DNA from 2 places in the Breoghania sp. L-A4 genome. Region 1 is predicted to be linked to the other one. Evidence: predicted binding sites of a transcription regulator. Region 1 holds the regulator's gene; the other holds the start of a gene.

Evidence for each region. The regulator HrcA, encoded in region 1, represses chaperone genes, less so after heat shock. The targets are predictions, from matches to a motif close to GTTAGCACTCNCNNNNNGNGAGTGCTAAC.
Region 2: the regulator HrcA is predicted to act here: its motif matches at 1,560-1,588, upstream of groES (co-chaperone GroES).

Annotation. Positions count from the first base shown of each region.
Region 1 is NZ_CP031841.1:123,986-127,401, forward strand. It holds gene secB (protein-export chaperone SecB) at 1-54, shown strand, start outside; gene moeB (molybdopterin-synthase adenylyltransferase MoeB) at 310-1,116, opposite strand; gene hrcA (heat-inducible transcriptional repressor HrcA) at 1,226-2,296, opposite strand; gene rph (ribonuclease PH) at 2,683-3,396, shown strand; gene rdgB (RdgB/HAM1 family non-canonical purine NTP pyrophosphatase) at 3,400-3,416, shown strand, end outside.
Region 2 is NZ_CP031841.1:949,923-953,338, forward strand. It holds gene groL (chaperonin GroEL) at 1-1,122, opposite strand, end outside; gene groES (co-chaperone GroES) at 1,180-1,467, opposite strand; gene D1F64_RS04455 (pilus assembly protein TadG-related protein) at 2,187-3,416, shown strand, end outside.

The DNA of each region.
Region 1 (3,416 bases):
TATCGCCAGAACATGGCGCAGCCGCAGCAGCCGGCGGTCGACACGATCAACTGATCCGCCTCACAAGGCACGAAAACCGAAGAGGCGCGGGTCCCAGGGTTCGCGCCTTTTTTGCGCGCACGGTGTTCAATATGGCAGGCGCGCGGCCCATCCTTCAAGACATCCGCTGCGCGGCTTCCTCAGGATGAGGAAGAGTGTGTGGCACTTTTTATTAATATATCAACACGATAGACCTCGTCCTGAGGAGGCGCTTCAGCGCCGTCTCGAAGGATGACGTCACGCGCCAAATGGACGCGCGCCTCGCTGACCTCACTCCGCGGCGAGCAACGTTTCGGCCGGCTGTGGCGTATCGCCGTTGAGCGGGTTCTTGGCCGACCAGCGATAGCGGATGGTTTCAAGCCGCATGGAGCGGGCGTCGTAGAGCACCAGCCGCCCGACCAGGCTCTCGCCGAAGCCGACGATCTCCTTGATCACTTCCAGCGCCTGCATGGACCCGATGATGCCGGTGAGCGCGCCGAGCACGCCGGCCTGCGCGCAGGTGGGAAGAACGCCTTCGGGCGGCCGGTCCGGAAACAGGCAGCGATAGGTCGGGTTGGGCGCGCCGTCGTCTCCCGCGAGATGCGGCTTCAGCGTGGTGATCGAGCCGTCGAACTGCCCCACGGCCGCGGTCACCAGCGGCTTTTTCGCGTAAAAGCACGCGTCGGAGACCAGATAACGGGTGGCAAAATTGTCCGAGCCGTCCGCGACGATGTCGTAGCCCGCGATCAGCTCCACCGCGTTGTCGGCCGTGATTCGCGTGTTGTGCGCGTCGATCGTCACATGCGGGTTGAGCCGGGCGACCGAGGTGCGCGCGCTTTCCACCTTGGGTTGGCCGACGGCTGCGGTATCGTGGATGACCTGGCGCTGCAGGTTCGACAGCGACACGATGTCGTCGTCGACCACGCCGATGGTGCCGACGCCGGCCGCCGCCAGATACTGGATCATCGGCGCGCCGAGCCCGCCCGCGCCGATCACCAGCACGCGCGCGCGCTTGAGCTTCTGCTGGCCGGGGCCGCCGACATCGCTGAGTACGATGTGCCGCGCGTAGCGCTCCAGTTCCTCACCTTGCAGTGTCATGTAAGTCCCCGCGCCTGCGTTTCTTCCGCTCCGCTGGAGCAGCCTACATTCTATGTTGTCATCCCGGGTCTCGCGATGCTCGCCCGGGATGACAACGCAGAATGTCTCTCTACCCCAGCATCCGCCCCACGACCTTGGCCGTGTAGTCGACCATGGGGATGATGCGGGCGTAATTCAGCCGGGTCGGACCGATGACGCCCAGCGCGCCGACAATGCGCTGGTCCTTGTCGCGGTAGGGCGCGACAATGAGCGAGGAGCCGGACAGGGAGAACAGCTTGTTCTCCGAACCGATGAAGATCCGTACGCCGTCGCCCTGCTCCGCGAGGCCCAGGAGCTGGATCAGCTCGCGCTTGTTCTCCAGATCGTCGAACAGCAGCCGGATGCGCTCCATGTCCTCGAGCGCGCTGCGGTCCTCAAGCAGGTTGGACCGGCCGCGCACGATCAGCGTGTCCTGGTCGCCCTCGCCCTGCCCAGCCCATGTGGCCAGTCCCGCGTCGACGATCCGGCTCGTCAGCTCGTCGAGTTCCGCCTTGCGCGCGTCCTTCTGAGCGACAAGCGAGGCGCGCACCTCTTCCAGCGTCTTGGAGTTGATGTGTGCGTTGAGATAGTTGGACGCCTCGGTCAGCGCCGAGGTGGGCATGTCCGCGGGCAGTTCCAGCAGCCGGTTCTCCACCGAGCCGTCCTCGCCGACGAGCACCGCCAGCGCCCTGGTCGGCTCGAGCCGCACGAACTCGATCTGTTTCAGCCGCTTGTCCGTCTTGTGCGTCAGCACCACGCCCGCGCCGCGCGACAGACCCGACAGCATCTGGCTTGCTTCGGTCAGCAACTGCTCGATGCTGCGGTCCTCGCGCCCGGCCCTGACGTGCACCTCGATCTGCTCGCGCTCCTCGCGGCTCAGATCGCCGACCTCCAGAAGCGCGTCGACGAAGAAACGCAATCCCACATCCGTGGGCAACCGTCCGGCGCTGGTGTGCGGCGCGTAGACGAGGCCAAGATGCTCGAGATCGGCCATGACGTTGCGCACCGAGGCCGGCGACAGACTAACCGGCAGCATGCGGGCAATGTTGCGCGAGCCGACCGGCTCGCCGGTTTCCAGATAGCTCTCGACGATGGACCGGAAAATGTCGCGCGACCGTTCGTCCAGATCGCGCAGGCCGCTTTGGGTCGTCTCGATTCTCACCCGTTCACCTGTCCGTACATCTGTGTCTGCACGTCATTGGTTCTTCACCGATCGTGTTGTTTCGCGTTCGAATCGGGCCACGCCGCGGTCATCCCGTATCCCGGGACGCCGGTGCGTGCTGCCCGCAAGTCGGCGCGCGCGTTTTATATGGGTCTTGCCGGCGAGACGGCCAAGCCGGAGCGGACCACGCTGAGAAATATTAGCCGCAATTTTCGCTGTGTCGACGTGGCATGCAGCGCTTGTACGCCATCGTGTCATGAAATCGGATCGGATTCGTCACAAAGCGCGTGCCCGCCCTTTACGCCGCGCACAAAGCAAAGCTACAACGCCGCAAAGCGGCCCACGACCCGCCGTCAGCGGCCCGAACAAACCATTTGGAGTTTTCCATGCGACCGTCAAAACGCGCCGCCGACGAAATGCGCGCCGTCACTCTTGAGCGCGGTGTCTCCAAGCATGCGGAAGGCTCCTGCCTTGTGAAGTTCGGTGACACCCATGTGCTGTGCACCGCCAGCCTGGAAGAGCGCGTGCCGCCCTGGCTGCGCGGCCAGAACCGCGGCTGGGTGACCGCCGAATACGGCATGCTGCCGCGCGCCACCGGCGAGCGGATGCGCCGCGAGGCCTCCGCCGGCAAGCAGTCCGGCCGGACCCAGGAAATCCAGCGGCTGATCGGCCGGAGCCTGCGCGCCGTCACCGATCTGGGCGCGCTGGGCGAGCGCCAGATTTCCGTCGATTGCGACGTGATCCAGGCAGACGGCGGCACCCGCACCGCGGCGATCACCGGCGCCTGGGTGGCGCTGAACGACTGCATCGAGTGGATGCGCGTGCGCGACATGATCACCAAGCCGGTTCTCAAGGACCATGTGGCGGCGATCTCCTGCGGCATCTACGCCAGGACGCCGGTGCTTGATCTGGACTATCTGGAGGATTCGGACGCGGACACGGACGCTAATTTCGTCATGACCGGCAAGGGTGGCATCGTCGAGATTCAGGGCACCGCGGAGGGCGAGCCGTTTTCCGATGATGAGTTCCAGCAGCTGATGGGCCTGGCGCGTGGCGGCATCGCCCGGCTGGTCGACCTGCAGAAGATGGCCATCGGCTAGGGCATGAGCACCGGGCACCG
Region 2 (3,416 bases), 830 kb from region 1:
GCCGGCGAGCTTGGCGAGGCGCTCCTGGAGCTTCTCGCGGTCGTAGTCGGAGGTGGTTTCCTCGATCTGCGCCTTGATCTGGCCGACGCGGCCCTGGATGTCGGCCTTCTCGCCGGCGCCGTCAACGATCGTGGTGGTTTCCTTGGTGATGGAAACCTTCTCGGCGGTGCCGAGCATGTCGATGGTGACGTTCTCGAGCTTGATGCCGAGATCCTCGGAAATCACCGTGCCGCCCGTCAGGATGGCGATGTCTTCCAGCATGGCCTTGCGGCGATCGCCGAAGCCCGGCGCCTTGACGGCGGCGATCTTCAGGCCGCCACGCAGCTTGTTGACGACGAGCGTGGCCAGGGCCTCGCCTTCGACGTCTTCGGCGATGATCAGCAGCGGACGCGAGGACTGAACGACCGATTCCAGAATCGGCAGCATCGCCTGCAGGTTGGAAAGCTTCTTCTCGTGCAGGAGAATGTAGGGCTTTTCCAGATCGGCGAGCATCTTGTCGGCGTTGGTCACGAAGTACGGCGACAGATAGCCGCGATCGAACTGCATGCCTTCGACGACTTCAAGCTCGGTCTCGGCGGTCTTGGCTTCCTCGACGGTGATGACACCCTCGTTGCCGACCTTCTGCATGGCCTCGGCGATCATGTCGCCGATTTCCTTGGCGCCGTTCGCGGAGATCGTGCCGACCTGGGCGACTTCGGCCGAGGTGGAGATCTTCTTGGAGCGTGCCGTCAGGTCCTTGACGACTTCGGTAACGGCCATGTCGACGCCGCGCTTCAGGTCCATCGGGTTCATGCCGGCGGCGACGGCCTTGACGCCTTCACGCACGATCGACTGGGCCAGAACGGTGGCGGTGGTGGTGCCGTCGCCAGCGATGTCGTTCGTCTTCGAAGCGACTTCGCGCAGCATCTGTGCGCCCATGTTCTCGAACTTGTCTTCAAGCTCGATTTCCTTGGCGACGGTGACGCCGTCCTTGGTGATGCGGGGAGCGCCGAAAGCCTTGTCGATGACGACGTTGCGGCCCTTGGGGCCGAGCGTCACCTTGACGGCGTTGGCCAGGATGTCCACGCCGCGCAACATGCGGTCGCGGGCATCTGTCGAGAACTTGACTTCTTTAGCAGCCATGTTGACTTCTCTCTAAAAACTGTTGGTACGAAAAGGATCCGAAAGGGGCGCCCGCTGTTAAGCGATCACGCCCATGATGTCGGATTCTTTCATGATGAGCAGGTCTTCACCGTCGATCTTGACCTCGGTGCCCGACCATTTGCCGAACAGGACGCGGTCGCCGGCCTTGACGTCGAGGGCGACGAGCTTGCCGGCGTCGTCACGTGCGCCCGGGCCCACGGAAACGACTTCGCCTTCCTGCGGCTTTTCCTTGGCGGTGTCGGGAATGATGATGCCGCCGGCGGTCTTCTCTTCGGAATCAACGCGGCGGATGACGACACGGTCGTGTAGCGGACGGAATGTCATATCTGGCTCTTTCCTCTCCTGGAGCGCCCCTCTTGGGCGGCGCTGCCATTGGTGATGCCGGAATACGGGTGCAGGGATGTCCCTGGTGCATTGTTAGCACTCATTGAAGGTGAGTGCTAACTGCTGCCCCGATGTAGTTTCGGCCCGCGCTTTTGTCAATGCGGTGGATGGCGAAAAGCGCGCGTGGTGTGGAGCTGGGGCGCGATGCCGGAAGGCGAGGATGTGCGCGTTGGTGCCGCGGTGCGTGTCGGGGCCGCTCGCATAAAGCGACAATGCGGCGGACCGGCGCATCGCGAAATGCAATTCGTATTGGCGTCCTGGGAATAGGCGGTGCACGTTCACTTGCGTCCGTGGTTAACAGGACCTTGCTACAAAAGAGGACCCGCAGGCACCGTTTTGGAATTGCGAAGCGGAATTTCGCAAACCGCATCGCATCGCGCGCTGTGATGGCCGAAACCGGGGGCTTTCCAATTCGTTTGACTTCGTTTGATTGCTTGGCTTTGCGGCCCAAGTTCGTTGATTTCCGCCTGAGGTACGGACTTGTACGAAGTATTTGTCGGAAATATTGATGAAAATTTTAATAAACTAAAGAATTCGCATAAACAACTTGGAAAGGAGAGTGCCGGGATCGGGGTGCGTTAACAAAAAATGCTGGTATTGATTGGGGAAGTTGAGCTGGTGTTTCCGGCCACATGGAGCTTCCTACGATGTTCAATCAGATGTTCGCCCCGATTTTGGCAAAATTCCGCAAAGACGATCGCGGCAATATCGCGATTCTTTTCGGACTTACGATCGTTCCGGTGGTTTTCGCCGTCGGTGCGGGCATTGACATGTCGCAAGTCGTCTCGGCCAAACAGCGTGCGCAGATAGCGGTGGATTCCGCCGCGCTCGCCATCAACACCCAGGCGTACGCGTCGATCACGAACGACGCGATGACGGCCGCGGCCCGCGCGGAGTTCGAAGCGAACTTCAATGTCCGCAGCGGCACGATTGCCGACTTCTCCGCCAGTCGCAACGCGGATGGGGCGGTCAACGTGACTGCCGAAGTCAGCGTCGGCACCGCCTTCACCCCGCTGGTCGGCATCGACGCTCTCAACTTTGTCGTGCAATCCGAGACAATCGTCGGTGACGCCAGCTTCGATGTCGTCATGGTCCTCGACAATTCGGGTTCCATGGGCGGCACGAAAATCACCACCTTGAAAGAGGCGGCGAAAGACCTGACGGCGACATTGCTGGCCGTGAACGCCACAAGCCCGGTCCCAGATCGCGTGAAGATCGGTCTGGTTCCGTTCACCGCCTTCGTCAACGTCGGCGCCGACAAGGCGGACGCCGCCTGGATCGACGTGAACGGCCTGTCGCCGGTCAACGGCAACAACATGGCCACCAACACGCCGCGCCTGGATCTCTTCAACCAGATCTCCGGCGTCAGCTGGCAGGGATGTGTCGAGGCGCGTCCGTATCCCTATGATGTGCGGGACACGGAAGCTAGCGATGCGGTTCCCGAGACGCTGTTCGTGCCCGAGTTCGCGCCCGACGAGCCGGACGAGGGCGGTTACATTCGCTACGACAACTACCGCTCCTACAGCTATTCCAACAGCTGGATCGACGACGATGGCGGCACCTGCACCACCAGCGTATCGGGCCTGGGTGCGGACGCCCATACCGCGAAGCAGCAGCGGATGTGCAAATACGATGGCGCCTCCTTCAGCTCCTGGGACAATGGCGTGAGCCGGGGTCCCAACTATGGCTGCAAGACGCAGCAGGTCACGCCGTTGACCACCAGCAAGGATACGGTCGACGCCGCGATCGACGCCATGGTCGCCGATGGCTACACCAACATCCATCAGGGTGTGATGTGGGGATGGCGGGCGATTTCGCCGCAGGCGCCGTTTACCGAGGGCCGCGCGATGAACGATCCCGCCAATCCCGGCCACCGGCGCATCATGATC